2 regions of the Acidovorax cavernicola genome follow, and region 2 is predicted to be linked to the other one. Evidence: riboswitches for the same ligand, from Rfam matches in the RefSeq annotation. Region 2 holds a riboswitch; the other holds the start of a gene.

Region 1 (14,748 bases), on a different contig from region 2:
GCGTGCATCCTCATAGCCACGAATGAGATCCAGAGTGCCGTCTGTCGAGTTGTCATCAACAATCAACAATTCGAAATCCGTGAAGGTCTGCCCCAGAATGCTGTCCAACGCTTCCGTCAGATATTTCTCGGAATTTCGTGTTGGAATGACGACTGATACGCGTGGTGGATACATGAGCAGTTTTATTTTTTAATTCAAAGTGGCAGTTTGCGCAAAAATGCGAGCGCGAAGAATATGCTCATTCAAACTACAGATCAGTCGGATTGTAAAAAATGATTCGACTTCCTAAAGGCTCGAATCCGAAATGTATCCGACGTAGGCCAAGCGCCTTCTCGATCGCATCATGACGCTCGGACGGTGCGTAGAACATCAAAAACCCTCCGGCACCAGCACCCAACAATTTGCCGCCGAGCGCGCCATTGACCTTGGCCTTTACATACCAGTCGTCGATTGCGTTGCTGGTGATTCCCGAGGCCAACTGTTTTTTAAGCCGCCAGTTCTCATCGAGAATTTCGCCCATCGAGTCCAGATGGCCGCTCTGCAGTTCGTCGCGCAATTCATAGACCAACTCAACCATGCGATTCAGCATTTTTTGCTTACCTGCACTGTCGGCCACATTCGAGGACTGCTCTTTCAAAATCCCCGAGGCGCTGCGCGTAATGCCCGTATAGAAAACAAGAATGTTGCTTTCGACGGCCTCTCGAATCTTTCGCTGCAGCACGAGCGGCGTCACCAGGACGCTATCATCTGGCTTGAATTCGATGAGACTCAATCCACCGTACGCTGACGCGTACTGATCCTGTTTTCCGATTGGTTCGCCACAGCGATCTATTTCAATTTCGCAACTCAATCGCCCCAGCTGTTCTGCCGAAACATGCCGCCCCAGATAGGCCGAGAGGACATTGATCAAGCCGACGGTAAAGGCACTAGAGGACCCCAGCCCGGTGCCGCGCGATGGAATATCGGCAGTGCTTGTGACTTCAATCCCTCCCGGAATTTCCAGCATTTGAAGCGTCGCGCGAACTAGGCGATGCTCGATCTTTTCGATGTGGTCAACTTCTTCGGTCTTGGAATACGCGATGCGGATCCCACCGTCGAACTTCTTGTTGACGCTCACATAGACATACTTGTCCACAGCGGTCGACAACACCGCTCCGCCGTGCTGTCGGTAGTAGCTCGGCAGATCGCTTCCGCCGCCGACAAAACTCATCCGCAACGGTGTCCGGCTAATGATCATGGCGTGTCATCAATGGAGAAAATGGAATCGAAATCGAGCACGCTGTCGGCCCTGGCCCGCGCAGCGGTCACCAAGGGCGTTTCGTCTTGCTGTCGCTGCTCGTAGGCTTGGGCCGCCCCTTGTGCATCAGCCAAGCCCCGTGCGATGAGGTCGACTTCGACGCGAACGCGCCGCGAAACCTCGTCCGCGTCGATATGGAGACGCCAGATCCGCCGCTCGCTCCGCCAATCGGCGAGCAGCGCAGGGACACCCTCCAAAATCAAGACCGCGTCCTGTGCCAGCACCGTGCGCTCGGGCAGGCCCCGGTCGCGACGCATCCGGTCGTAGGACGGCAAGTCAGCGTCTACCGTGCGACCGTCGAGCCAGTCTTTGAGATCTTCTTGCGCTTCTTCCAAGGCATAGCGCCCCAGCACGCTGGCGCGTCGTTCGGCAGCGGGACGCAGCCAGCGATCGAGCGACAGCACATGAGCGTCCAGCGTGCGAGCCACGAGTTCAGCCTTCAGTACGCCGGCAATGGTCGACTTCCCACTGCGCGCCAAGCCACCGATCAACACCAGATCGCCCGGCTGGACTTTGAGCATCCATTCGTTGATGGCAGCAACAAGCAGCGGATACATGTGAACGATGAAGCGCGCTGCATCGCCAATGTGTGCAAAACGAAAATCCGGTGCCGCTGTGAACTTGCCATCGCGCCCCGCTTCCCCGGTTTCCAGCAAGACCGAACGCAGCCCGGCTCGCCGCGCGGCCAGCATGTCGGCGGTGCTGTCGCCGACCATCCAGGAGTCAGCGGCCTGGATATTCATCGCCGTCATGGCTTGGCGCATCATGCCGGGTTGAGGCTTTCGGCAATCGCATCCGATTTTCAGCGCGGACACTTCGCCCTCAAAACCGGCATCGGGATGGTGCGGGCAAAAGTAGATCGCGTCGACATAGGCACCGGCATCGCCCAGCCGGCTTTCCAGCCGGTTGTGGATGCGCTGCAAGTCGTCGAAGCTGGCCTCCCCACGCGCCAGCACCGGTTGATTCGTCACCACAACAACGCGGTATTCCGCGTTGTTGAATGCACGCACAGCTTCGGCGGCGTGCGGCAGAAGCTCGAGATCCTCGGGCCGGCGGACATAGTCGCGAAGCGCGTTGAGGGTTCCGTCCCGATCCAGGAACACGGCTTTTTGCAGGTGCGTCCGGCTGGCTCGTTCGACAACGCCTGAACGAAGGTGCTTTTCCACCTTGTCGAGCCGCTTCGGGGTGCCCAGGTCCTTGATGTACTCGAAGCTGACGTAGCCTGAGATGTGCGCGCCAGCGCGCACCATGGCCGGGAAGAGGTCCTTGGCGAAGTCACAGGGTACGGGAAAGTCGCGCCGCGCCAGGAGCGCCTTCTTTTCGACGATGTAGAAGGCAGCGTTGACGAGATTACGCAACTCGGCGCCGCTCGGGTGCGGGTACCCATGAAATGCCCGCACCCGGCCCGATGCATCGACCTCCACGAGGTCCGAATCTGCCGGATGATCGTTCGGATGCAGCAGCAGGGTGACATCCGCGCCGGACGCCTCGTGCGCAGCCAGCATGTGCCCGATATCGATATCGAACAGCGTGTCGCCATAGACGACGATGAATCGATCGTCCAGTTCGTCCAGACATGCCAAGAGGGCACCCGCCGTCCCGCGCGGCTCGCCATCGTCGAAAAGACGCACCCGACTGGGAAACTGGCGCTGCTCGAAGAAGGCTTGGATCTGGTCTGCCGCATGGTTGACCAGAACGACGACGTCATCGATCCCGTGATGCGCGAGCGTGCGAACCTGAAGCTCCAGCAATGGCGTGCCATTGACATCCACGAGAGGCTTGGGCCGCCCGTTCAGGCGCTGTGCCAGCCGGGTGCCCTTGCCACCCGCAAGAATGACCGCTTGCGTCACTCCGCCAGCTCCTCGCGTGCGATCTCGTCGACCGCACGCACCATGGCTTGAGTGGAATCCAGCTGAGGGCTCCAGCCGCTGGCAGCCAGACGCTGGGTTGAATAACGGAAGCGCGGCACATCGCCCACCCAGCCGCGATTGCCCTCGCCGAAGACGATTTCCGCTTTCGGGGAGACCCGGTCACGCACTGTCTGCGCAATCATTCGCACCGTGACGCCATCGTCCTTCGGGCCGATGTTGAACACGTTGTAGCGCCCCTCGATCCGGCTCACGTGCAGCATGGCGTCGATCAGATCGTCGACGTGCAGATACGCCTTCTGCTGCGTGCCGTTCCCGAGAACCTGCAGTTGGTCAGGGGTTGCCTTCAGCTTGCGGATGAAATCGAAGATGACGCCATGCGTTGCCGGTACACCGATGACGTTCGGGAATCGGAAGATGTCTGCACGCGGGAGGAACGCTTCGACTGCCGCCCGGATTTGCACTTCCGATGCCAGCTTCATGGCCCCGTAATTGGAGATCGGCTGCAACGGACCGATGTCTTCATGAATTTCACGTTCGCCGAGATCGCCATAGATGGCCGAGCTCGACGCGAAGTGCAACTCCGGAATCTCGTGCCGGCGCATGGCTTCGAGCACGGCAAAAGTGGTCAGGAATGTACGATCGCGATCAATGCGCGGATCAGTCACTCCAGCCGGGATGTCCGAATTGGCGGCCAGATGCCAGACATGAGCAACAGGTGCGCCAACCTCTTGGATTGCAGCCGACAAGGCCTCAAGATCGGAGCAGTCCACCTGCCGAAAAATGAAAGAAGGATTGCTGTCGAATTCCGCCACCAGCTCACGCCGTCCACGCGACAAATCATCCAGGGCCAGAACGGCGCTACCTTCTTGAAGCAGACGGCGTGTCAGGTTGACAGCGACAAAACCAGCGCCACCAGTGATCAGGTGCAATTTCATTGGGATCTCACAATAGGAAGGCCTTGGGTGACAGCAGACCTAAAGAGCTAGAAATTGCTTGTCCAGGCCGGCATGTCAGATGCTAGAACTTGAGCGTTCCCAGCAGGGAGGGATCTGTCAGGTGACTCTGGCGAAGGTATTGCGCCAGGATGTGCATGAGCGACTGATGCACATCCTCGACGACACCATAGTTCTGCGCATCCACGTGAAGACTGACGTCGGCGAGGCGAGCTGCATCGCCACCCGCAAACCCGGTCATGGCAATCGTTGCCATCTTCATCTCACGCGCCGCATTGAGCGCCTTGATGATGTTGGGCGAGGCGCCGGACGAGCTGATCGCGATGAGGACGTCTCCTTCGGACGCCATGGACGTCAACTGGAACGAGAACATCTCGTCGGGGCCGATATCGTTGACGATCGCGGTAATCAATTCGACAGCGGACGAGAGGCTGTTCACCTTCGGCTTCAGCCAGCTGTTGCTGCGAACGCCTTTCATGCAATCGCAGACCAGGTGGTTGGAAATGGCTGCCGACCCCCCGTTGCCGCATGAAAAGATCATCTTTCCTTGGGCTGCGCGCTCCGCAAGAAGGCGCCCGGCGGCAGCCAGCGCCCCACGATCCACCGTCTTGGCTGCAGCGTTGATTCTTTCGAAATACGCATCCGCGTACAGCCCAGCATCTGGTATCTGGTGTTCTGGAAAGAATGTAGGCATAAAAATTCGGGGGTAGGAGTTATAAAAATATTGAGTGGCAGACAGATCCGATGGCTTTGACTACCCCTTTGAAACAGCCGCGAATAGTCGATCCGCAGCATTCGTCGTCTTCTTCTATTCGAAAAATTCCGCCTGCTTCATCGAAAGCCCGGCGCTGTCCTTGGCTGAAAGTGCCGGGGCCTGCCCGACATCCGGCCATGCAATGCCGAGAGAGGCGTCACTCCACAAGATGCATCGCTCATGCGCAGGCGCGTAGTAGTCGGTCGTCTTGTAGAGAAAATCTGCCGTGTCGCTCGCGACCAGGAATCCGTGCGCGAAGCCAGCGGGCACCCACAGCTGCCGGTGATTGCTTGCAGTCAACTCCACACCGACCCACTTCCCGAAGGTGGGCGAAGACCGACGGATGTCCACGGCCACATCGAACACCGCGCCGCGCACCACGCGCACGAGTTTGCCCTGCGGTTGCTGGATCTGATAGTGCAAGCCACGCAGCACGCCCTTCGTCGATCGCGAATGGTTGTCCTGAACAAATTCGACATGCCGCCCGACAGCCTCGTCGAACGCTTTGCCATTGAAACTCTCATAGAAGAAGCCGCGTGCATCGCCGAAAACCTTCGGCTCGATGATCAAAACGTCAGGGATCTCGGTTTGGATGACCTTCACGAGCGAATCTCCTCGGCCAGCAGGTGCTTCAGGTACTTTCCGTATCCATTCTTCTGCAGCGGTGCGGCGAGCTTTTCGAGTTGTTCGCGGTCGATGAAGCCATTGCGCCATGCGATTTCTTCAGGACACGCGATCTTCAGCCCTTGCCGATGCTCGAGCGTCGCAATGAACTGCCCTGCTTCGAGCAGGCTCTCGTGCGTGCCCGTATCCAGCCACGCGTAACCGCGCTGCATGATCTGCACGTTCAACTGATCGAGGTCCAGATACGCCTGATTGACTGCCGTGATCTCCAGTTCGCCTCGTGCGCTCGGCTTCACGGCCTTGGCAATGTCGACGACCTGGTTGTCATAGAAGTACAGGCCGGTGACGGCGTAGCTGCTCTTGGGCTGGGTAGGCTTCTCTTCGATGCTGCTGGCCTTGCCGTTGGCATCGAAGGCCACCACGCCATAGCGCTCCGGGTCGTGCACGTGGTACGCGAACACGGTTGCGCCGCTCTGCTTGGCATCGGCGTCCGACAGCAGATGCACGAAGTCGTGCCCATAGAAGATGTTGTCCCCCAGCACCAGCGCACTCGGCGAGTTCCCCACGAACTTGTCGCCGATGATGAACGCCTGCGCCAGGCCATCGGGACTCGGCTGCACCGCGTACTGCAGGTTGATGCCCCACTGGCTGCCATCGCCCAGCAGTTGCTGGAAGCGCGGCGTGTCCTGCGGCGTGCTGATGATCAGGATGTCGCGCATGCCGCCGAGCATCAGGGTGCTCAGCGGGTAATAGATCATCGGCTTGTCGTACACCGGCAGCAGTTGCTTGCTCATGGCGAGCGTGGCCGGATGCAGGCGGGTGCCGGAGCCGCCGGCGAGGATGATGCCTTTGCGTTGCGTCATGGAGTCTCTTCTTCTGTGGGGTCCGTGAAAATCAGTCTGCTCTTGCTCTGTCAGAGAGCCATCAGAGCGTCTCGCGCAGCATGCGCGCCACGCCTTCCTGCCAAGGCGGCAGGCGCAGGCCGAAGGTGGTCTGCAGCTTGGTGGTGTCGAGCCGCGAGTTGTGCGGCCGCGTCGCGGGCGTCGGGAAGGCGCTGGTGGGCACGGCTTCGACAGCCTGCGGTCCTGCCTTGAGTTCGACGCCGGCCTGCTGCGCCATCTCGAGCACGAAACGCGCGTAGCCGTGCCACGTGGTCTCGCCGCCGGCGATGGCGTGGTACAGCCCGGCCTTGGCCGGGTCCTGCAGGGTCGCGCGGATGGCGTGTGCGGTGATGTCGGCCAGCAGTTCGGCGCCGGTCGGTGCGCCGAACTGGTCGTCGATGACGGTCAGCTTGTCGCGCTCCTTGGCCAGGCGCAGCATGGTCTTGGCGAAGTTGCCGCCGCGTGCGGCGTAGACCCAGCTGGTGCGAAAGATCAGGTGCCTCGCGCAGTGCTTGGCCACCAGTTGCTCGCCCTCGAGCTTGGTCTGGCCGTACACGCTGAGCGGGCCGGTCGCGTCATCTTCCTTCCAGGGGCGGGTGCCGCTGCCGTCGAAGACATAGTCGGTGGAGTAATGCACCATCAGCGCGCCGATCTGCTGCGCGGCCTCGGCCACCACGCCGGGCGAGGTGGCGTTGAGCTTGCGCGCGAAGTCGGGCTCGCTCTCGGCCTTGTCGACGGCAGTGTGCGCGGCGGCATTGACGATCACGTCGGGGCGCACCGCCAGCACCGTCTCGGCCAGCTGCTCGGGACGGCTGAAGTCGGCGTGGAAGTCGGTGCTGTCGAAGTCCAGCGCGACCAGCTCGCCGAGCGGCGCGAGGCTGCGCTGCAGCTCCCAGCCGACCTGTCCACCCTTGCCAAGCAGCAGCAGCTTCATGCGCCAGCCTTCGCCGTGGCGTCGTACTGCTTCTCGACCCACTCGCGGTACGCGCCGCTTTGCACGTTGCGCACCCAATCGCCGTTGGCGAGGTACCACTCGACGGTCTTGCGGATGCCGGTGTCGAAGGTCTCGGCCGGCTTCCAGCCGAGTTCGCGTTCGAGCTTGCGTGCGTCGATGGCGTAGCGGCGGTCGTGGCCCGGGCGGTCCGTGACGTAGGTGATCTGTTCCTTGTACGGCTTGCCGTCGGCGCGCGGGCTCAGCTCGTCGAGCAGCGCGCACACGGTGTTGACGATCTCGATGTTGGGCTTCTCGTTCCAGCCGCCGACGTTGTAGGTCTCGCCCAGCGTCCCGGCTTCGAGCACGCGGCGGATGGCGCTGCAGTGGTCCTTCACGTAGAGCCAGTCGCGCACCTGCATGCCGTCGCCGTACACGGGCAGGTTCTTGCCGGCCAGTGCGTTGACGATCATCAGCGGGATCAGCTTCTCGGGGAAGTGGAACGGGCCGTAGTTGTTCGAACAGTTGGTGGTGACCACCGGCAGGCCGTAGGTGTGGTGCCAGGCGCGCACGAGGTGGTCGCTGGCGGCCTTGCTGGCCGAGTACGGGCTGTTGGGCTCGTACTTGTTTTCTTCGGTGAAGGCCGGGTCGGTCTTGGAGAGCGAACCATAGACCTCGTCGGTCGACACGTGCAGGAAGCGGAAGGCCGCCTTCTGGTCGGCCGGAAGGGCGTTCCAGTAGCCGCGCACCGACTCGAGCAGGCGGAAGGTGCCGAGCACGTTGGTCTGCACGAAGTCTTCCGGGCCGTGGATCGAGCGGTCGACGTGCGATTCCGCGGCAAAGTTCACGACGGCACGCGGTTTGTGTTCGGCCAGCAGGCGGTCGAGCAGCGCGCTGTCGCCGATGTCGCCCTGCACAAAGATGTGATTCGCGTTGCCCTTGAGCGATGCGAGGGTCTCGAGGTTGCCCGCGTAGGTCAGCTTGTCGAGGTTCACGACGGGCTCGTCGCCTTGCGCGATCCAGTCGAGCACGAAATTGGCGCCAATGAAGCCTGCGCCGCCGGTCACCAAGATCATGGGGTTCCCTGCCTGTAGAAAAAAGTTTGCTTTACGGAAAATTAACAGTCAATTATCCCATCGGCGCGCAGTGCCGATGTACAGGGGTTGGCCGCCTTGCGGACCCCGCCTACAATCGCCCCCACTGCAGGAGAGCGGGCTTCCACGGAGGCCCTACCGAAGGCGCAAACTCCCATAAACGCTCAGGTCGGCCCGACGAGGTTCCAGGAAGAAATCAGGAACTTCGGCAAGGGGTCAGTACTGCAAATCATCGATACGGCCGTCTGGAGAGCCGCCACGCCATGTGGCGCACCGAAGGAGCAAACCCGCTGCGGGTGCAGCAGGGTGAATCTCTCAGGTACCGAGGACAGGGGGAGCGGCAACTTGGACAGCGGTCGTCCAGTTGCTTGCTATTTGTTCAATAGCACTCCACGCCCGCCGTTCAAGCGCTGCAAACTCAAAGGTACTTGAAATGCGCGTGATCGTTCTTGGCGCCGGCCTGCTCGGCGTGACTTCGGCTTACTACCTCCAGCAACTCGGCCACGAAGTGACCGTGATCGACCGGCAGGCCACCCCGGCCGCCGAAACCAGCTTCGCCAACGGCGGCCAGATCTCGGTCAGCCATGCCGAACCGTGGGCCAATCCGAGCGCGCCGCTGAAGGTGCTGCAATGGCTCGGCAAGGAAGATGCGCCGCTGCTGTTCCGCATCCGCGCCGACATGCGCCAATGGCTCTGGGGCCTGCAGTTCCTGCGCGAATGCACCCCGGCGCGCACCCGCCATAACATCGAACAAATCGTGCGTCTTGGTACATACAGCCGCGACATGTTGCAGCAATTGCGTCGAGACACCGGCCTGAGCTACGACCAGCGCACGCAAGGCATCCTGCACTTCTATACGACGCAGAAGGAATTCGACGGCGCCCTCGCGCCTGCCGAGCAGATGCGAGCCCTGGGCTGCGAACGCCAGGTGATCTCGGCCGACGAGGCCATCCGGATCGAACCCGCCCTCGCCCACATCCGCCCCCAACTCGCCGGCGCCACATACACCGCCGAAGACGAGTCGGGCGACGCCAACCGCTTCGCGCGCGAACTCGTGAAGCTGGCCGAGGCGGCCGGCGTGAAGTTCCTCATGAGCCACACGGTGACCGCGCTGCGCGAAGCCGGCGGCAGCATCGACCACGTCGAGGCGACCGACAGCGAAGGCCGCTTCCAGCGCATCCGCGGCGACGCCTTCGTGCTCGCGATGGGTTCGCTGAGCCCGCTGTACGCGGCGCCGCTGGGCATCCGCCTGCCGATCTACCCGGCCAAGGGCTACTCGGTGACGCTGCCCGTGAAGGACGCCTCCAAGGCCCACCAGGTCTCGCTGACCGACGATGAATACAAGCTGGTGTTCTCGCGCTACACGTCGGAATCGGGCGACCGTCTGCGCATCGCCGGCACGGCCGAACTCAACGGCTACGACCGCGACCTGAACCGCGTGCGCTGCGAAGCCATCGTGCGGCGCGTCGAAGAACTGTTCCCCGGCGCCGGCGACACCGAGCGCGCCCAGTTCTGGACCGGCCTGCGTCCCGCCACGCCGAGCAACGTGCCGCTGATCGGCAAGACGAAGCTGCCGAACCTGTTCCTCAACACCGGCCACGGCACGCTCGGCTGGACGCACGCCTGCGGCTCGGGCAAGTCGATCGCACGCATCGTGAGCGGACTGGCGCCCGAGGTCGACTTCACGTTCGCCGGCATGCCGGCGCCCGCGTCGCGCGCCGTGCAGCCCGCTCTGGGCTGACACGGCACCCGCCCTGGGTCATGCCTTGAACGTGACCCAGGGCTTGAGCCGCACGGCGCAGCGAATCAGCCCCGCACTTTCCTGCGCATCGATCACCGCGCCGATCGGCTTGTAGGCCTGCGGCGCCTCTTCGATGCGGCGCTCCTCGCGCAAGGTCACGCACTGCCAGCTGGCGTTCTCGTCGCCCGGCGCGGGCCGCATCGCGCGCACTTCCTGCCGCCGCATGCGTCGGCCGGCGCCATGGCTGCACGACCACAGCCAGTCCTCGTGGCCCAGTCCGGTCGCCAGGTACGAGTGATCGCCCATCGAGCCCGGGATCAGCGCGAGATCGCCCGCGTGCGCCGGCGTCGCGCCCTTGCGATGGATGTTCATTCCGTGCTCGCGCAGCACCACGTTGTGCGGCACGTCGACCACCAGCGCCGACGCCGTGGCGCCCAGCAGCTCGGCGAAGTCCTTGCGCACCAGCTCGGCCAGCACGACGCGGTTGGCCCACGCATAGCGCGCAGCCACGCCCATGGCCTCGAGGTACTCCTGGGCCAGCGGCCCGGTCAGCCCGTACAGCCCACTCTTCGGATGGCGCAACCCCTGCGGCCACTCGGCCCGCGCCCGGTCCATCCAGCGACCGCCGACATGGAACCCGATGTCGCGCGAGCCGCTGTGGATCATCACCACGACCTCGCCGGCCTTGAGCCCTGCGCGATAGGCCGCATGCCGGTCCATCACCTGGTCGACCACCTGCAGCTCGACGAAGTGATTGCCGCTGCCCGGCGTGCCGAGGCACGGGTCGCGGAAGACCTCGTGGCGCGCGCCGGTGTAGGCCGACGGTGCGTGTCGCGACCGCCCGCCGAAGCTCGCCAGGCCGATGCACGCGCCGATCTCGGCATGCAGCCGGTCGCGGTCGCACGCCGCCCAGAGCCCTTCACCGCGCACGGCATCCAGGAACGCCGCCGGCCCTTCGTCGAACAGCGCGCGAAACGCCGCCGTGTGCACCGGCACGTCGCGCCCGTTGTCGAGCAGGCTGCGCGTGAGCCGCGCGAGCAGCTGCGTCTTGTGCGGCGCCACCTGATCCAGCGTGAGGCCGGTGGTCAGCAGGCGCATGCCGCAGTTGATGTCGGTGCCGACCGCGGCGGGAATGACGAAGTCGCCATCGGTGGCCACGACGCTGCCGACCGGCGCGACCGATCCCGGATGGAAGTCCGGTGTCGCGCAGGCCTTGCACACGCCGTGCTCACTATCGGGCGAGCGCACGCTGGCGAAGGCCAGCAGCTGGTTCACGGCCTTTTCTTCCAGCGGCAGGCTCTGCGGCAGAAGAACGGTCGCCTGCGCGGCCTCGTTGCGCAGGTGATAGATGCCGTCGCGGTAATCGACGGCGATGTTGGCGCGCGAGAAAGCGCGCTGAAGTCTCGAAAAATGACGGTTGGTGGGGCTGCCCATGGCTGCAATTCCATTCGGGGAAACCGTGTCGGTTTCCGGGCCCCGGTCACATCGCGTGGCGGGGCGAAAGAGATCGACCGCGCGCCTCGGGGCACGCGGATCACTCTTTCTTGCAGCAGCAGAGATTCAAGAAAGCGGGCGGATTCTATCGACGCAGGCCGCTCGCGAAAACAGCGGGCGGGGCGCTGCGTCGTTTTTTCCCGTCAGTCCGGCGCAGTGAACACCGTCAGCACGCCCGTGTAGCCATACAGGTGATGGCGCGCGATCTCGCCGGCGGCGAAGAAGCCGACCAGCGGCACGTCGCCCAGCGCATGTCGCACGATCTGCAGTTCGGCGCCCGGCGCGCCGAAGTGCGGGCCGCCGCGGCCGGAGCAGCTCACGTACACCGCGCCGGCGATGCGCCGCGCGGGGTGCGGTGCAGCCTCGGCCTCGCCGGCCGCCACGGCGCGCGCGGTGGCCAGGGTCTGCTCCTCGGGCTCAAGTTCTTCGCGGATCTCGGCGCAGATGCGCATGAGGTCGGCGCGCGCCGCCTGCGCATTGCGGCGGCAGAAGCTCATCCGCATGCCGGCCTCGGCGTTGTCGGCGATGGCAATGCCGCGTCGCGTGGGATCCAGGCCGATGATGTGACGCACCAGCACGTCGGCGCCCAGGTCGCCGGTGCGGCGGATACCGTCGCTGCCCGCGTCGGCCAGGCCGACCAGCGTGTTGCGCACGGCGTCGATGGCTTCCTGCGGCCGGTCGAGCGACACCTGCAGGTCGGCCAGCAGCACGTCGAGCGCCGGCTCGCCGTCGAGCGCGAGCAGCAGGTTGCCATCGGCCTCGGTGATCTCGCGCTCGCGCGCGCCACCGGTGCGCAGCGGCTGGCAGCCTTGCGTGACACGCGACACCAGCCGCACGCCCTCGCCGAACACCACGCCGGACAAACCGCCCGAGAACACACCGCCCGCCGCCCCGTGACCGCGGATGTTGCCGTTGCCGCCCACCGCGAACTGCAGCGCCCCGCCGCGGCCGGACGAGAGCCCGCCGAACAGGTAGCCGGTGTCGGTGCGGCCCGCCATCTCGCCGATGAGCTCGCTCAGGTCGGGCGTCGCGGGGTCGGCGTGCACGAGCGCGGTGTGGGCCTCGAAGCCGCTCATTTCGGAGCTGCCCAACGGCGCCACGCCCGAGAACACGCGGTACTGGTCGCTGGGCAGCGCGCACAGCATCAGGCTCAGGCCGGGCTCGTCGAAATACTCGGCGTTGTTGGCCGCGACGCCGATGCCGACCGTGCCCGACCAGTCAGTGACTTCGGGCAGCTCGGCGCCCAGGTGATCGAGGATCTCCTGCGCGTCGCTCGCGTAGTGGTCGGTGATGTACAGCAGCCCGAGCGTCGGATTGGACGCGTAGTCGGGCAGCGCCATCTGTGCGCGCAACTGGGCCAGCACGAGGCCGGCGGCCATGCGCCATTGCGGGTGGGTGGCATGGCCGGTGGGAAACAGTTTCATGGTGCGTACCGACCCGTGCGTCGTCTGTCTGGAAAGGTGGCGGTCAGAAGGTGTGAATGAATCCGGCGTGGCCGAGCAGCCCGCCCAGGCGCGCGCCATCAAGGCGCAAAGCGCAGCCATAGCTCGGGCTATGGCGAGCATTTGCAACGCAGAGGGAGCGTGCCTGGGCGGGATGAGCGGGCATGGCGGGTTCGTTCACACCTTCTCAGACGTCAGCGCCGGCCGGAGGTTCGCTTGCGCGCGGCGGCGGACGTGGTTTTCTTGCGCGCGGCAGGTGCCGGTGCGGCTTTCTTCGGGGCGGCCTTCGAGGCGGTCTTGGCGGCCGGCTTGCGCGCCGCCGTCGACTTGCCGATGACCTGCCCCACGGCGTCGGCCAGCGGCTGCGCCATGGCCGGCACCTTGAGCTGCGCCGCGTCCTGCAGCGCCGTGCTCGCGATCTGCTGGAACTGCTCGGTCAGCGAGCCCCACCATTGCATCGGGTCGACCACGCCGGCAGCGCCGTCGGCCGCGCGTGCGGCAGCCGGCCTGGCGCGCGACTTCTTCTTCGGTGCCGGGGTTGCCTCTTCCTCTTCTTCCTCGATCTCGTCGAAGTCTTCTTCCTCTTCCTCCACGGCCTCGGGCTCAGGCTGGGGTGCCGGGGCCGGTGCAGCGGGAGCCGGCGCTGGCGCAGGCGCCATGGCCGCGGCCTGCCGGGTGAATGCGCTGGCGATGTCTTCCATGCGCACGTTCATGCCGCGCAGGGTCGACAGTGTCATCTTCTGCACCTCGAGCGCCTGGATGGTCGCCTTGAGCGCGTGGCCGTTCTGTTCGAGCCAGTACTGGACCGTCTTGAGTTCCTGGATGCGCTTGTCGACCTCTTCGACGCTCATGGTGGGCGCCACCCAGCTGGCGAGGCTGGGGATGCCGGGCACGGACCCGGAGCCCGCCGCGGCACCGCCGGCAAGGTTCTTCAGGAAGTCGAATCCGGGGACGAACTGGCTGAAGTCGAAGGGTTTGCTGGCATTGCTCATGCGGGAGGTCTCCTGGCTGGGTTTTCTTGTGTTGCCAGCTTACTCCAAGCCCTTGGCGTGCGAATCAGAGCTCGTCCCTGACCCGGCTGAAAACCTTCCAGAAAACCGCGTCCTGCGAGGTCGCGAAGTTGATCCGCATCATCGTGCTCGGCGGACGGCGCGCATGGAACAGCGAGCCCGGCGCCAGCAGGTAGCCCTGGTCGAGCATGCGCTGGGTGAGCGCGTCGGTGTCGACACCCGTGTCGACCCAGCCGAAGAGTCCCGCGGGTTCCGAGGCGAAAGTGCAGCCGTGGGCCATGGCCAGCTTCACCGCGCGGCCGCGCGCGCCATCGAGCCGGGTGCGAATGCGCTCCGAATGGCGGCGCAGCTGCCCCTGGTCGATGCACCACGAGAGCGCCCGCTCGAACAGCGTGGGCGAGGTCAGCGTGGCCAGCAGCTTGGTCTCGAGCAGCCGCTCCTTCAGCGCGGGCGAGGCGGCCAGGAAGCCGATGCGCCAGTTGGGCGCCAGGATCTTCGCGAAGCCGCTGACGTAGATGGTGCGCTGCAACCCGTCGAGCGCACTGAGCCGCGTGGCGTGCTCGGGCGCGAGGTGGCTGTAGGTGTCGTCCTCGACGATGTGGAAGTCGTGTTCGTTGGCCAGCTTGAGCACGCGGTGCGCGCTGCCGGGCGTGAGG
Region 2 (14,748 bases):
CCATCGTCTATCCGAAGCCGGACGGCAAGCTCACCTTCGACCGCCTGTCGAGCGTGTTCATCAGCAACACGAACCATGAGGAGCACCAGCCGGCCCACCTGACGCTGAAGGACGCGTCGGTGCCGGTCAACGTCAACCTCTCGAAGTTCGCGGGCCCCGAGAGCCGCTACTGCCCGGCGGGCGTGTACGAGTTCGTGCCCGACGAAGCCAATGCCGGCAAGGAGCGCCTGCAGATCAACGCGCAGAACTGCGTGCACTGCAAGACCTGCGACATCAAGGACCCGACGCAGAACATCGTGTGGGTCACGCCCGAAGGCGGCGGCGGTCCGAACTACGTGGGCATGTAAGACACGCCCGCGTTCTCAGGCAACGCCCTGGAAGCCCTCTCCGGAGGGCTTTTTTCATGGGGCTTCAGTCGAGGTACGCAGTGACCTCGTCGGGCGTGAGGAAGTGCACCAGCGACACCTGCGGGTTCTGCTCGGCATGCAGCACGTGGGTGAACCCGTTCCAGCCGCGGGCGGGCTTGTCGTCCGTTTCCAGCGCAACGAGCACCAGACGCCCCTGCTTGCGCGCGTTCTCGCGCAGCGTGCCCTCGCCCCAGGACCATGCCATGCGGTCCACCAGCTCGCCCTTGGCGAAGGCCGTCGCCTGCAGCCAGAGAAAGGAGGCTGAATCGCTGTCCTCGTCGCGGCGCGCACGCGGCGGCTGCCGGATGCCCAGCGTCTGGGCGTGCGTTTCCATCAGGTCCTGCAGCAGCGAGAACGCGTGGAAGTTGTTGTTGATGCCCTGGGCGCGAACGACCATGCCCGCGCGCGACGCCGGCAGCAGGACCACCAGCTCGTCCTCGTACGACAGCTGGGCCGCCGCGCGCAGGAAGTGCAGCGCCTCGAAAGGCAGCGAGTCGTTGGCATACATGGCCTCGATGTGCGCGAGCAGGGCTTCGTCCGCCAGCAGCGACTGGTGATTGCGCACATCGCGCACCACCATCGTCATGAGCGGCAACACCAGCAGATCGACCGCGCGCTGGAGCGCATCGACCTCGAAGCGCGCCTGCGGCGACAGCGACGCGAGCGCGACCTCGGCGGCCTGCCAGGCGGCGAGTTCTTCCTGGTCCTGCGGTTCGTCGTCGTCCTCGTCGGGTTCGTAGGGCTGCGCCGCGCAATACGGCGCCAGCGACGCCAGCAGGCGCCCCGCCAGTTGCCGCACGGCATCGAACATGAGCTGCGGGTCGGCGCCGTTTTCCACCAGCGCGCCGCAGAACACCGCCAGCAAGGCGGCGCGGTGCGGATGCAGGTCGCCGAGCTGTGCGATGGCGGCGCGCAGCACCTCGTCCTTCGCCGAACCCTCCACCACCTGGAAGTAGAGCGCACGGACCTCCGGCCGCTTGAAGAAGGAAGCCTGGGTGTCGAGGTCGGTGTCTTGAAGGACAGGCAAGCGCAGCGTGGCGAGGAGATCGGGAGGCAGCATGGGCATGCGCAAATTGTGCGGCACCCGCCGACGCTATCCTCGCGGCACAAGGAGACAAGACCTCATGCACATCGTCATCACCGGCGGCGCCGGCTTCCTGGGCGCACGCCTCGCGCGCACCCTGCTGGCCCAGGGTCGGCTGTCGCTCGCCGGCGCCCCCGCCCGCGACATCGCACGCATCACGCTGGTCGACCGCGCTGCGCCGCCACCCGACCTCGCGGCCGACGCCCGCATCGCGGCGACCATCGGCGACCTCAATGCCCAGCTGGCCGACGACGGCGCCGCCTTCTGGCGCGAAGCCGATGCGGTATTTCACCTAGCCGCCGCCGTCAGCGGCGAATGCGAGGCCGATTTCGACCTCGGCATGCGCAGCAACTTCGCCGCCACGCACGGCCTGCTCGACAAGCTGCGTGCGCTCGGCACGCGGCCGGTGCTGGTGTTCTCCAGCTCGCTCGCCGTGTTCGGCGATTCGCCCGAGCAGCCGCTGCCCGCGCTCATCGACGACCGCACGCTGCCCACGCCGCAGACCAGCTACGGCATCCAGAAATTCATCGGCGAACAGCTGGTGGCCGACTACACGCGCAAGGGCTTCGTGCAGGGGCGCAGCGTGCGCCTCATGACGGTGAGCGTGCGCCCCGGCCGGCCGAACGGCGCGGCCTCGGGCTTCTTCAGCGGGATGATCCGCGAACCGCTCGCGGGCCTGCGCGCGGCCTGCCCCGTGCCCGAGGAGACGCCCGTGGCCATCGCCTCGCCGGCCCGGACCATCGAGGGCATCGTGCGCGCCGCCGAGGCGAGCGACGCCGACTGGGGCCCGCGCACCGCGCTGAACCTGCCCTCGCTCGCCACCACGGTGGGCGAGATGGCCGCCGCGCTCGAACGCGTGGCCGGCACGGCGGCCACCGCCCTGCTCGACCGCACGCCCGACGCCACCATCCGCCGCATCGTGAAGACCTGGCCGGGCCGCTTCGACACGCCCCGCGCCCGGGCCCTGGGCCTGGCGGCCGACGAGAGCTTCGATGCGGTGATCCGCGCCTACGTCCGTGAAAATCCCGACGCGGTGAAACTGGTTATTGGTGCATAGTCATTTCTTTTGCATGAAACCGGTCTCAGGCCTCTTTCGCGCATCCTTTTTTCCAACCGAGGAGACAGACAAATGAAGTTGACCCGACTGGCCGCTGGCCTGGTGCTGGGCATGGGCATGGCCTGCGCCGTTTTTGCGCAGACGACCATGAAGATCAGCATTTCCGTGGCGCAGAACTCGCACCAGGGCGTGGCCATCGACACCTTCGCGAAGGAAGTCGAGAAGCGCACCGGCGGCCGCTACAAGGTCCAGACCTTCTACAACGGCGCGCTCGGCGGCGAGCGCGAGTCGATCGAGGCGGTGCAGCTGGGCACCCAGGAACTGGCGTTCTCCTCGACTGGCCCGATCCCGAACTTCGTGCCCGAGACCAAGATCCTCGACGTGCCCTTCCTGTTCCGCGACAAGGCGCACGCACGCGCCGTGCTCGACGGCCCCATCGGCCAGGACCTGCTGACCAAGTTCGATGCGAAGGGCTTCAAGGCCCTGGCATGGGCCGAGAACGGCTTTCGCCACATGACCAACAGCAAGCGCGACGTGAAGGCCCCTGAGGACCTCAAGGGCCTGAAGATGCGCACGATGGAAAACCCGGTGCACATCGCCGCCTACAAGGGCTTCGGCATCGTGACCACGCCGATGGCCTTCCCCGAGGTGTTCACGGCGCTGCAGCAGGGCACGGTCGACGGCCAGGAGAACCCGCTGCCGGTGATCATCTCGGCCAAGTTCGACCAGGTGCAAAAGCACCTCTCGCTGACCGGCCACGTCTACTCGCCCTGCATCTTCGTGATGAACAAGGCCACCTTCGACAAGCTCAGCGCGGCCGACAAGCAGGCCTTCATCGACGCCGCCAAGGAAGGCGCCAAGGCCAACCGCGCCCGCGTGGACGAGGACGACGCCAAGGGCGTGGCCGACCTGCGCGCCAAGGGCATGACCGTGATCGACAACGTCGACAAGGCCAAGTTCGTGGCCGCGCTCGCGCCGGTGAACGCCCAGTTCGAGAAGGACTTCGGCAAGGCCAACCTCGACAAGATCCGCAACTACAAGTGATGAACCGGCGCCTGTCCCCGACGGCGCCGACGCCCGCGCAGCCCCTGGCTGGCGGGCTTTTTTTGTTGGGAAACCTGAGAAATTCGAGAAACGCGAGTCGTTGCGTATGAAAGAAAAATTCCTCGGCATCGAGCGCTGGACCACCGGCGTCTCGATGATCGGCGCCTGCCTCATGCTGGTGGTCGCCTCCGCGCTGGGCGTGTTCCAGATCGTCACCCGCTTCGTGCTCGAGCAGCCCGCCGAGTGGAGCGAGATCCTGATCCGCGTGAGCCTGATCTGGATGGTGTTCCTCGGCATCCCGATGGCCTTCCGCCAAGGCGCGATGGTGAGCGTCGACGTGCTCTACCGCTGGAGCCCGCCACGCGTGCGCCGCGTGCTCGACGCCGTGGTGGCACTGGCTGCGCTGGTGCTGATGCTGGTCATCCTCTGGTGGGGCTGGGACTACGCCATGCGCGGGCGCGTGCAGTCGATGGCCGGTCTCGAAAGCCTGTCGATGGTCTGGGCCTACCTGGCGTTGCCCGTCGGCTCCGTGTTCTGCCTGTTCGGCATTGCGGGCAATTTCCTTGATCCGAAGCGGCTTGAGTTGGAGACTGCGCAATGAGTGTGGTGATGGTTGCAACGATGGTGCTGTGTTTTGCACTGTCGATCTCGGTGGCCGTGTCCATCGGTCTGGCGTCGATCCTGGGCATCCAGGTCACCAACGCCAACATGCTGATCTCCGTGAAGGAGATGTTCAATTCGATCAACAAGTTTCCGCTGGCGGCCATCCCGTTCTTCATCCTGGCCGGCAACCTGATGGAGACCGGCGGCATCTCGCGCCGCCTGGTGGAGTTCGCCAAGAGCATCGTGGGCGGCGTGCAGGGCGGCCTGCCGATGACCTGCGTGCTGACCTGCATGATCTTCGCGGCGGTGTCGGGCTCGTCGGTGGCGACCACCTTCGCGATCGGCGCGATCCTGATCCCGGCGCTCATCAAGCACGGCTACCCCACCTCGTACGCGGCGGCGCTGCAGGCCACGAGCGCGGAGCTGGGCGTGATCATCCCGCCCTCGATCCCGATGATCCTGTACGGCGTGAGCGCCGAAGTCTCGATCGGCGAGCTGTTCATCGCGGGCTTCGGCCCCGGCATCCTGATCAGCCTCGCGCTGATGCTCTTCGTGTGGGTCTACTGCAAGTGGAAGGGCTGGGGCAAGAACGACGGCGACGGTCGCATGCCCTTCGGCCGCGCGCTGTGGCAGGCCGGCTGGGCACTGCTGATGCCGGTGATCATCCTGGGCGGCATCTACGGCGGGATCTTCACGCCGACCGAGGCCTCGGCGGTGGCGGTGTTCTACGCGCTCGTCGTCGGCATGGTGATCTACCGCGAGATCAAGATCACCGACCTGTTCGCGATCCTGCGCAAGTCGGTGCTGTCGTCGGCGGTGATCATGTTCATCATCGCCAACGCAGGCCTGTTCGCCTTCCTGATCACCCGCGCCGGCGTGCCCGATGCCATCGGCCACTGGCTGCAGGAGGTGCTGAAGTCGCCCGCGATGTTCCTGCTGGGCGTGAACGCGGCACTGTTCGTGATCGGCATGTTCATCGAGACGAGCGCGGCCATCATCGTGCTGGCACCGATCCTCGCGCCGGTGGCGGTGCATTTCGGCATCGACCCGGTGCACTTCGGCCTGATCATGGTGGTGAACCTGGCGCTGGGCATGATCACCCCGCCCTTCGGCGTGAACCTGTTCGCCGCCTGTACGGTGGCGCGCATCTCGCTCGACCGGATCGTGCGGCACCTGATCCCGTTCGTGCTGGTGATCCTGGCCTGCCTGATGGTGATCACCTACGTGCCCTGGATTTCGCTGTCGCTGCGCGACCTGGTCTACGCCAGGTAGCCGGCAGCGCGCAGCCATGCACGCCACTTGAGGCGGGCGGCCTTCGCGGGCCGCCCGCCTTGTCGTTTCAGCGCTCCTTTTTCTGTTGCAGGTACTGGCTCGGTGGCACGCCGAGCGTGCGGCGGAACATCGCGGTGAAGGCGCTCGGGCTCTCGTAGCCGTGCGCCAGCGCCACTTCCAGGATCGACGCGCCCGCGGCCAGCCGCGGCAGGCTCAGCAGCAGCCGCGCCTGGCGGCACCATGCACCGAAGGTCATGCCGGTCTCGCGTTCGAACAAGCGGGCCAGCGTGCGCGCATTCATGTGCAGCCGCTCGGCCCAACCGTCGAGCGTGGCGGGCTGCGAAGGGTCGCGAATGAGTGCCTCGCACAGCGCAGCCAGGCGCGCGTGGCGCGGCATCGGCACATGCAATGACAGCGCGGGCGCGGCCTCGATCTCGTCCAGGATCAGCTCCATCACGCGCTCGTCACGCCCGCCTGGCGGGTAGTCGAGCGGCAGCGAGACCGCCGCCACGATCAGCTCACGCAGCAGCGCGCCCACATGGATCACACGGCAGTCGGCCCCCAGGTCGGCGCGCGTGCCGGGCTCGACGAAGACGGTGCGCATCTTCACCTCGCCGGCCATGCGGATCTGGTGCGTCATGCCCGGCGGCACCCAGACGCCGCGTCCGGTCGGCACCACCCAGCTGCCGGGCTCGGCGCTGACCATCATCACGCCCGAGATCGCGTGGATGAGCTGCCCGCGCCGGTGCGCATGCGGCGGAATGAAGGCGTCGCCGGCCGGGTCGGTCGCCAGCACGGCCACGGCGCGGGGGGTCGATTCGCCTTCTTCGGGGCGCAGATTCAGTTTGTCCATTTCACGACGATGTTTGCACATTCGTGGCGAGAACATCTTTTCGTGTCTTCCTACGATGGCTTTCCCCCTCTTTTTCTCCAACCGGACATCGAAGAAAGAAGCCATCGCATGAACTCGCGCCGACTCGGGCTGCTCACCGGCACCCATGCCGTCAACGACCTCTACCAGGGCCTCGTGCCCGCGCTGCTGCCCCTCATGGTGCTGGAGCGCGGCTACAGCTACACGGCCGTGAGCGGCCTGATGCTGGCGGCCACCGGGCTGTCGAGCGTGGTGCAGCCGCTGTTCGGCCTGTACGCCGACCGCCACCCGCGCGCCTGGCTGGTGCCGGTGGGCTTCCTGGTGGCGGCGCTGGGCGTGGTGCTGGCGGGCCTGAGCCAGAGCTACCTGCTGACCTGGATCGCGGTCGCGCTGTGCGGACTGGGCATCGCGGCCTACCACCCGCCGGCCACCGTGGCCGCGCGCGCGGCCGGCGGCGCCTCGCAGAAGGCGATGAGCGTGTTCTCGGTGGGCGGCACCATCGGCGCCTCGTTCGCGCCCGTGCTGGCGGCCACGGTGGTCGGTGGCGGCAGCCTGTCGCGCAGCTACCTGCTCGGCATTCCCGCGCTCGCGATGGGCGTGGTGTGGGTCGCGGCGAACGTGCGGCGTGGTGCGGCGGCCGGCACGTCGTCGGCATCGCGCGGCTCGAAGGCGGGCGCCCCGGTGCTCAAGCCCCACAACGACTGGCGCGCCTTCGGCCTGCTGGTGGCGACCATCGTGGGCTGGTCGATCCCGTACGTCACGGTGCTGTCGATGCTCTCGCTGCGCATCACGCGCGACCTGCACGGCACCAGCTTCCAGGGCGCCGCGGCGCTCACCGCTTTCACTGCGGCTGGCGCCGTGGGCACGCTGGCCGGCGGCTGGCTCGGCGACCGCATCGGGCGCATGGGCACGATCCGCTGCGGCTACCTGCTCGCGCTGCCGGCCATGGCGGGCCTCGTGCTCGCATCGACGCCCGGCATGGCGTTGGCCTGCACCGCGTGGCTCGGCATGAGCATGTTCCTGCCCTTCGCCGCGCAGGTGACGCTCGCGCAGGACTACCTGCCGCGCAACCCGGCCACCGCCAGCGGCATCACGCTCGGGCTCGCGCTCTCGGTCGGCGGGCTGGTGTCGCCGCTGTTCGGCATGCTGTCGGACGCACGCGGGCTCGGCACGACGCTCACGGTGGTGCTGTGCGTGCTGTGCGTCGCGACCGTGCTGGCCTTGCGGCTTCGCAACCGCACGGTGCAGGTGATGACGGGTGAGGCTGCGGCGGCCTGAGTTCGACCTCGCGCTCTGAGCAACAGACCACGGAAATCCGTGGGCGATTCAACGCCACGCGTCCCCTCTTTCACTGCCAGAATCGACGCAAGCTTCGACGTCGAGCCTGACAGAGCAGAAGAAGGAAAAGGACGCCATGCATCGAATCGCCGCCCAAGGTTGCAGCCTCGCCGCCGCCGGCCTGCTGGCCACGGCCGGTTTCGCGGCCACGCCGGGCGCACCGGCGGTACCGGCCACGGCGCCCGCCGTTGCGGCGAACCCCATCGCCAGCCTCGCCGAAGTCGAAACCGCCGTGCGCGCCTGGGCTGCTGCCTGGTCCGCGCGTGACGTGGAGCGCTACCTCGCGGCCTACGCGCCCGACTTCACCCCGGCGCGCGGCCAGACCCGCGAGCGCTGGGAGGCCGACCGGCGCGCCCGCATCACGGGCAAGTCGCGCATCAGCGTGGGCATCGAGGGCTTGGTGATCAGCATCCAGGGCACCTCCGCCAGCGCGCAGTTCCGGCAGGTCTACCGCGCCGATGCGCTGACCGAGACCGACCGCAAGACCCTCGAACTTCAGCGCGTGGGCCCGCGCTGGCTGATCCGCAAGGAGAGCGCGGGCACCTGACACGGACGCATTCGCGCCCCAATCCCCCTGTAGGCAAATGGTTCACGAAGATGTCACCACTTGCAACGATGCTGCAGCCTTCGACCTCCGAAAGCTGTGGCCGCCATGTTCCCCACCAAGACCGAGAAGGCACGCGACGAACTCCAGGCCGGGCAGCGCACGCTCAGCCAGCGTGAGCGCGCGCTGCTGCTGATGGCCGACGGCCGGCGCACGCTGACCGACTTCAGCCCCCTGTTTCCCAGCCGTGTCGAGGCCGAGCAGGCGATCCAGGGGCTGATGCAGCGGGGCTACCTGCAGGAGGCGCGGCCGGCCCCGGTGCCACCCGCTCCCGCCCCCACGCCCGTCCCGGCCGCGGAGCCGATCCAGGTCGCCACGTCGGCCGACAGCTTCGACGGCAAGCGCTCGCTGGCCACCACGCGCATGTTCCTGTTCGACATCTGCGAGCGCATGTTCGTGCGCCGCGACCCGCGCTTCGCCAACCAGATGCGCGACGCCCTGCGCGAGGCCCGCGACCGCGAGGCCATGCTGACCATCGCCGCGCTGATGCTCTCCGAGATCGAGAAGAGCGCCGGCCCCGAGCGCGCCGACTCGCTGCGCGAGCGCATCGACAAGCTGCTGCCGCCGGCCGAAACCGTGCACTGAGCCGTCGGGCCCGGCCGCTCGATCCACTACACTCGTCGGGTCAGGAGAGAGCCCCGCGCGACGGGGCCGCCGAAGGCGCAGGGGTTCCCCGAACGCTCAGGCAAAAGGACTGACAAGACGCCGGCAACCACCGGCGTTTCCTTGCTGGAGAGAGGCCACTGCACCCCGGGTGCAACGATGGCCCACCGAAGGAGCAAACCCCGATCGTGGGGCGAATCTCTCAGGTAAAGCGGACAGCAGGGGTGGCCCGTGGCGTTGCAGCCATGGATTTCGACTGCCCCTTTGGAGTGCCCCGTGGCTGCTTCTTCCGCTTCCGACGCTCAACTTCTCAAGACCCCACTGTACGACCTCCACGTGGAGCTCGGCGCCCGCATGGTGCCCTTCGCCGGCTACGCCATGCCCGTGCAGTACCCCGCCGGCCTGATGGCCGAGCACAAGCACACGCGCGACGCGGCGGGCCTCTTCGACATTTCCCACATGGGCCAGTTGCGCCTGGTCGGCCCCGACGCCGCCGCCGCCTTCGAGACCCTGATGCCCGTCGACGTGGTCGACCTGCCCGCCGGCAAGCAGCGCTACGGCCTGCTGCTGAACGACGAGGGCGGCATCCTCGACGACCTGATGTTCTTCAACGAAGGCAACGGCTCGCTCTTCGTGATCGTCAACGGCGCCTGCAAGGTGGCCGACCTCGCCCACATCCAGAACAGGATCGGCGCGCGCTGCGAGGTGCAGCCCCTGCCTGACCACGCCCTGCTGGCGCTGCAGGGCCCGCAGGCCGCCGCCACGCTGGCGCGGCTGTCGCCCGGCATCGAGCGCTTCGTGTTCATGACCGGCGGCGCGGTGCAGATCGGCGGCATTCCCGCTTTCGTCACCCGCAGCGGCTACACCGGCGAAGACGGCTTCGAGATCTCGGTGGCCGCCAAGGATGCCGAGGCGCTGGCCCGCCTGCTGCTCGCGCAGCCCGAGGTGAAGCCCGTCGGCCTGGGCGCGCGCAACTCGCTGCGGCTGGAAGCCGGCCTGTGCCTGTACGGCAACGACATCGACACCACCACCACGCCGGTCGAAGCCTCGCTCAACTGGGCGATCCAGAAGGTGCGCCGCGCCGGTGGCGCGCGCGAAGGCGGCTTTCCGGGCGCGGCCAAGGTGCTGGCCCAGCTGGCCGCCGTCGCCTCGGGCGCGGCCGGTCACACCGACCACGAGACGCTCACGCGCAAGCGCGTCGGTCTGGTGGCGCTGGAACGCATTCCGGTGCGCGACGGCACGCTGCTGCAATCGCTCGAAGGCCACGACATCGGCACCGTGACCAGCGGCCTGCTCGGCCCCACGGCCGACCGTTGCGTCGCCATGGGCTACGTGGCCGCCGCCTTTGCCGAGCCCGGCACGCGCGTGCAGGCCATCGTGCGGGGCAAGCCGGTGCCGATGGAAGTCTCGACCATGCCCTTCGTGCCGACGCGCTACTACCGCGGCTGATTTTTCAAGCGCCTCGCCGACCCGGCTAGGCTCTGCACCCCGATTCATTTTTTCCACGAGGAGTTTTTTCATGAGCATCAAGTACACCAAGGACCATGAATGGGTGGCGGCCGAAGGCGGCGCTGCCACCGTCGGCATCACCGTGCATGCGCAGGACGCGCTGGGCGACGTGGTGTTCGTCGACCTGCCCGAAGTCGGCAAGACCTTCGCGCAGGGCGAGGTTGCCGGTGTGGTCGAGTCGGTGAAGGCCGCCGCCGACGTGTTCATGCCCGTGTCGGGCGAGATCACCGAAGTGAACGAAGCGCTGCGCGCCGACCCGTCGCTGGCCAACACCGATCCGCTGGCAGCCGGCTGGTTCTTCAAGGTCAAGCTGAGCGAACCCGCACAGCTCGACGCCCTGCTGGACGCTGCCAGCTACGACAAGTTCGCCGCCGAATCCTGATCCGCTGAGTTCTTCAGCACCTTTGTCTTTTCCTCCCGAGCCCTCACCGCCATGCCGACGCCCGCCCTTCCCTCTTTGCAAGAACTAGAGAACGCCGAAGAATTCCTCGCCCGCCACATCGGCATCGATGCGGCGGACGAGGCGCGCATGCTGCCGGTGATCGGCTCGGAAACGCGCGCGGAGCTCATCGACGGCATCGTGCCGGCAGCCATCCGCCGCGCCCGGCCGATGCGCCTGCCCGCGCCGGTCACCGAGGCCGACGCGCTGGCCGAGCTGAAGGCACTGGCGTCGAAGAACAAGGTGTTCAAGAGCTTCATCGGCCAGGGCTACTACGGCACGCACACGCCGGGCGTCATCCTGCGCAACATCCTGGAGAACCCCGCCTGGTACACCGCCTACACGCCCTACCAGGCCGAGATCTCGCAGGGCCGCATGGAAGCCCTGCTCAACTTCCAGACGATGGTGTGCGACCTCACGGGCATGGCCATCGCCAACGCCTCGATGCTCGACGAGGCCACCGCCGCCGCCGAGGCCATGACGCTGGCCAAGCGCAGCGTGAAGAGCAAGAGCAACGTGTTCCTGGTGTCGGGCGACTGCCACCCGCAGACCATCGAGGTCATCAAGACGCGCGCCGCGCCGCTGGGCATCGAGGTCAAGGTGAGCACCGTGTCGGAAACGCTGCCGCACCTGATGGTGAGCGGCGAGTTCTTCGGCGTGCTCGCACAGTACCCCGCCACCACCGGCCACGTGCACGACCTGCGCCCGCTCGCGGGCCACGCGCACCAGTGCGACGCCGCCTTCATCGTCGCGGCCGACCTGCTGGCGCTCACGCTGCTGGTCGCACCCGGCGAGTTCGATGCCGACATCGTCTGCGGCACCACGCAGCGCCTGGGCATGCCCCTGTGCAACGGCGGCCCGCACGCCGCCTACCTGGCCTGCCGCGATTCGTTCAAGCGCTCGCTGCCGGGCCGCCTGGTCGGCGTGAGCGTCGACACGCACGGCCAGCCCGCCTACCGCCTCGCGCTGCAGACGCGCGAGCAGCACATCCGCCGCGAGAAGGCCACCTCGAACATCTGCACCGCACAGGTGCTGCCGGCCGTGGTCGCCAGCATGTACGCCGTGTACCACGGCCCCGACGGCCTCACGCGCATCGCGCAGCGCGTGGCCGTGCTCACCGCCATCCTCGCCAAGGGCCTGTCGCAGATGGGCCGCGAGCCGGTGAACACCACCGCCTTCGATTCGCTGACGATCCGCACCGGCGACGACACCGCCGCGATCATCGAACGCGCCCAGGCCGGCGACGTCAACCTGCGCCAACGCCTGCAGCAGCACCTTGGCATCTCGCTGGACGAGACCACCACGCGCGCCGACATCGAGACCCTGTGGGCGCTGTTCGTGCCCGCCGGCACCGCGATGCCGCGCTTCGACGACCTGGCCGCCCACACCACGCCGCTGATCCCCGACGATCTGCGCCGTACCAGCGCCTTCCTGACGCACCCGGTGTTCAACACCCACAAGAGCGAAACCGCGATGCTGCGCTACATCCGCAGCCTGTCGGACAAGGACCTCGCGCTCGACCGCAGCATGATCCCGCTGGGCAGCTGCACCATGAAGCTGAACGCGACCAGCGAGATGATCCCCATCACCTGGCCCGAGTTCGCGAACATCCACCCCTTCGCGCCCGCCGACCAGCTGCAGGGCTATGCCCAGCTCGACGCGCAGCTGCGCGCCTGGCTGTGCGAGGCCACCGGCTATGCGGGCATCAGCCTGCAGCCCAACGCGGGCTCGCAGGGCGAGTACGCAGGCCTGCTGGCCATCAAGTCCTTCCACGAAGCCAAAGGCCAGGGCCATCGCAACATCTGCCTCATTCCCTCGTCGGCCCACGGCACCAACCCGGCCAGCGCCCAGATGGTGGGCCTGCAGGTGGTGGTGACGGCCTGCGACGCGCAAGGCAACGTCGACATGGACGACCTCAAGCGCGCCTGCGAAAAGCACAGCGAGCACCTGGCCGCCGTGATGATCACCTACCCCAGCACGCACGGCGTGTTCGAGACCCGCGTGAAGGAACTGTGCGAGCTCGTGCATGAGCACGGCGGCCGCGTGTACGTCGATGGCGCCAACATGAACGCGCTGGTCGGCGTGGCCGCGCCGGGCGAGTTCGGCGGCGACGTGAGCCACCTGAACCTGCACAAGACCTTCTGCATTCCGCACGGCGGCGGCGGTCCGGGCGTCGGTCCGGTCTGCGTGGTGGAAGACCTCGTGCCCTACCTGCCGGGCCATGCGACGGCCGGCGTGCCCTCGAACGGCGTCGGCGCCGTTTCTGCAGCGCCGCTGGGCAATGCAGCCGTGCTGCCCATCAGCTGGATGTACTGCCGCATGATGGGCGCCAAGGGCCTGCAGGCCGCGACCGAGACGGCCATCCTGAGCGCCAACTACATCAGCGCCCGCCTGAAGGACCACTACCCCACGCTGTACGCGAGCCCCAACGGCCACGTCGCGCACGAGTGCATCCTGGACCTGCGCCCGCTCAAGGACACCAGCGGTGTCACCGCGGAAGACGTGGCCAAGCGCCTCATCGACTACGGATTCCACGCACCCACGCTGAGCTTCCCCGTGCCCGGCACGCTGATGGTCGAGCCGACCGAAAGCGAGCCGCTGGCCGAGCTCGACCGCTTCGTCGACGCGATGATCGCCATCCGCGGCGAGATCCGCCGCGTGGAAGAAGGCGTCTGGTCGAAGGACGACAACCCGCTCAAGCACGCGCCGCACACCGCCGCGAGCCTGCTGGGCAGCGAGTGGAGCCACCCGTACTCGCGCGAACTCGGCGCGTTCCCGCTGGCCGAACTCAAGCAGGCCAAGTACTGGCCGCCGATCGGCCGCGTCGACAACGTCTACGGCGACCGCAACCTGTTCTGCAGCTGCGTGCCGGTGGGCGACTACCAGGAAACCGAAACGGCCTGACGACAGCGGCAGTCGTGCCCGGCGCATGAACCCGGACGAAGTCGCATCGCTCAAGGCGCGCTGGCGCGGCTGCGTCTGGGCCCACACGCTGAGCGATGCCGAAGGCGCGGCGCTGCTGCCGCAGTTGCGCTTTGCCGAGCTGGCCGCGGGCCAGCCCATCTGGCACCGGGGCGATGCGGCCGACCACTGGGTCGGCATGGGGCGCGGCAGCATGAAGCTGTGCACCACCTCGGCCTCGGGCAAGCCCGTGACCTTCATGGGGCAGGCCTTCAGCTGGGTCGGCGAGATCGAGCTGATCCGCGACATCCCGCGCCTGTGCGACGCCGTCGCGCTGTCCGACGCGGTGATCATCAAGATGCCCAAGGCCGCGTTCTTCCACCTGCTGGGCACGAACCCCGCCTTCAATCGCTTCGTGCTGACGCTGCTGAGCGAACGGCTCACGCAATCGATGGTGCTCACGCTGTCGGACCGCACGCTCGATCCCGTGGCCAAGGTGGCGCAGAGCCTGGCCTCGCTGTTCAGCCCGTCGGCTTTTCCGCCGCGCTCGCTGGAGCTGCAGGTGTCGCAGGCGGAGCTGGCGATCTACTGCAACATGTCGCGCCCGCGCCTGAACGCGGCGCTGAAGCAGCTCGAAGCCGAGGGCCTGCTCACCCTCGGCTACCAGGTCGTCACGCTGACCCGGCTCGACGCGCTGCGCAGTTACTGCGGCGCGGCGTCGGCGGCCAGCGGCAGCCACACGCGGCCCGAAACCGCATAGGCGTTGACGGCGGTGATGCCAGCCGCGGGTGCGCCCGAGGCCGGGGCCCAGACGTACTGCGGATGCGTCGCGAACAGTGCCACGCCCAGTTCGTCACCCGGCTGCACGCGGGCGGCCACGCCGCCGAGCGCCACACGCTGACGACCCGTGGGCACGGGCACCACCTGGTCGGACAGCAACGCCACCTCGCCGCCACGCTTGCGCAGCGCCAGACCCACCAGCGCGACGCCCGGCCCGGCCTGCCCCTGCACGTCGA

Evidence for each region. Region 2 has a riboswitch for glycine ahead of gcvT (glycine cleavage system aminomethyltransferase GcvT). Riboswitches for the same ligand answer to the same signal wherever they lie in the genome.
Region 1: linked by a shared signal. The riboswitch ahead of D3H34_RS25310 (D-amino acid dehydrogenase) and the one ahead of gcvT (glycine cleavage system aminomethyltransferase GcvT) in region 2 are both predicted to bind glycine.

What each region holds. Positions count from the first base shown of each region.
Region 1 is NZ_QXMN01000043.1:10,549-25,296, forward strand. It holds gene D3H34_RS25265 (glycosyltransferase family 2 protein) at 1-174, opposite strand, end outside; gene D3H34_RS25270 (GHMP family kinase ATP-binding protein) at 248-1,237, opposite strand; gene D3H34_RS25275 (HAD-IIIA family hydrolase) at 1,234-3,147, opposite strand; gene D3H34_RS25280 (SDR family NAD(P)-dependent oxidoreductase) at 3,144-4,103, opposite strand; gene D3H34_RS25285 (D-sedoheptulose-7-phosphate isomerase) at 4,186-4,815, opposite strand; gene rfbC (dTDP-4-dehydrorhamnose 3,5-epimerase) at 4,930-5,478, opposite strand; gene rfbA (glucose-1-phosphate thymidylyltransferase RfbA) at 5,475-6,362, opposite strand; gene rfbD (dTDP-4-dehydrorhamnose reductase) at 6,424-7,314, opposite strand; gene rfbB (dTDP-glucose 4,6-dehydratase) at 7,311-8,387, opposite strand; glycine riboswitch at 8,505-8,595, shown strand; glycine riboswitch at 8,641-8,747, shown strand; gene D3H34_RS25310 (D-amino acid dehydrogenase) at 8,839-10,146, shown strand; gene D3H34_RS25315 (RtcB family protein) at 10,165-11,580, opposite strand; gene D3H34_RS25320 (FIST signal transduction protein) at 11,784-13,064, opposite strand; gene D3H34_RS25325 (PhaM family polyhydroxyalkanoate granule multifunctional regulatory protein) at 13,277-14,074, opposite strand; gene D3H34_RS25330 (aminotransferase-like domain-containing protein) at 14,139-14,748, opposite strand, start outside.
Region 2 is NZ_QXMN01000004.1:77,419-92,166, reverse strand. It holds gene D3H34_RS06385 (electron transfer flavoprotein-ubiquinone oxidoreductase) at 1-347, shown strand, start outside; gene D3H34_RS06380 (hypothetical protein) at 412-1,473, opposite strand; gene denD (D-erythronate dehydrogenase) at 1,532-2,548, shown strand; gene D3H34_RS06370 (TRAP transporter substrate-binding protein) at 2,621-3,592, shown strand; gene D3H34_RS06365 (TRAP transporter small permease) at 3,699-4,193, shown strand; gene D3H34_RS06360 (TRAP transporter large permease) at 4,190-5,467, shown strand; gene D3H34_RS06355 (AraC family transcriptional regulator) at 5,535-6,320, opposite strand; gene D3H34_RS06350 (MFS transporter) at 6,429-7,616, shown strand; gene D3H34_RS06345 (L,D-transpeptidase Cds6 family protein) at 7,753-8,223, shown strand; gene D3H34_RS06340 (hypothetical protein) at 8,329-8,865, shown strand; glycine riboswitch at 8,897-8,987, shown strand; glycine riboswitch at 9,000-9,112, shown strand; gene gcvT (glycine cleavage system aminomethyltransferase GcvT) at 9,160-10,332, shown strand; gene gcvH (glycine cleavage system protein GcvH) at 10,403-10,774, shown strand; gene gcvP (aminomethyl-transferring glycine dehydrogenase) at 10,826-13,735, shown strand; gene D3H34_RS06320 (Crp/Fnr family transcriptional regulator) at 13,761-14,492, shown strand; gene D3H34_RS06315 (alpha/beta fold hydrolase) at 14,435-14,748, opposite strand, start outside.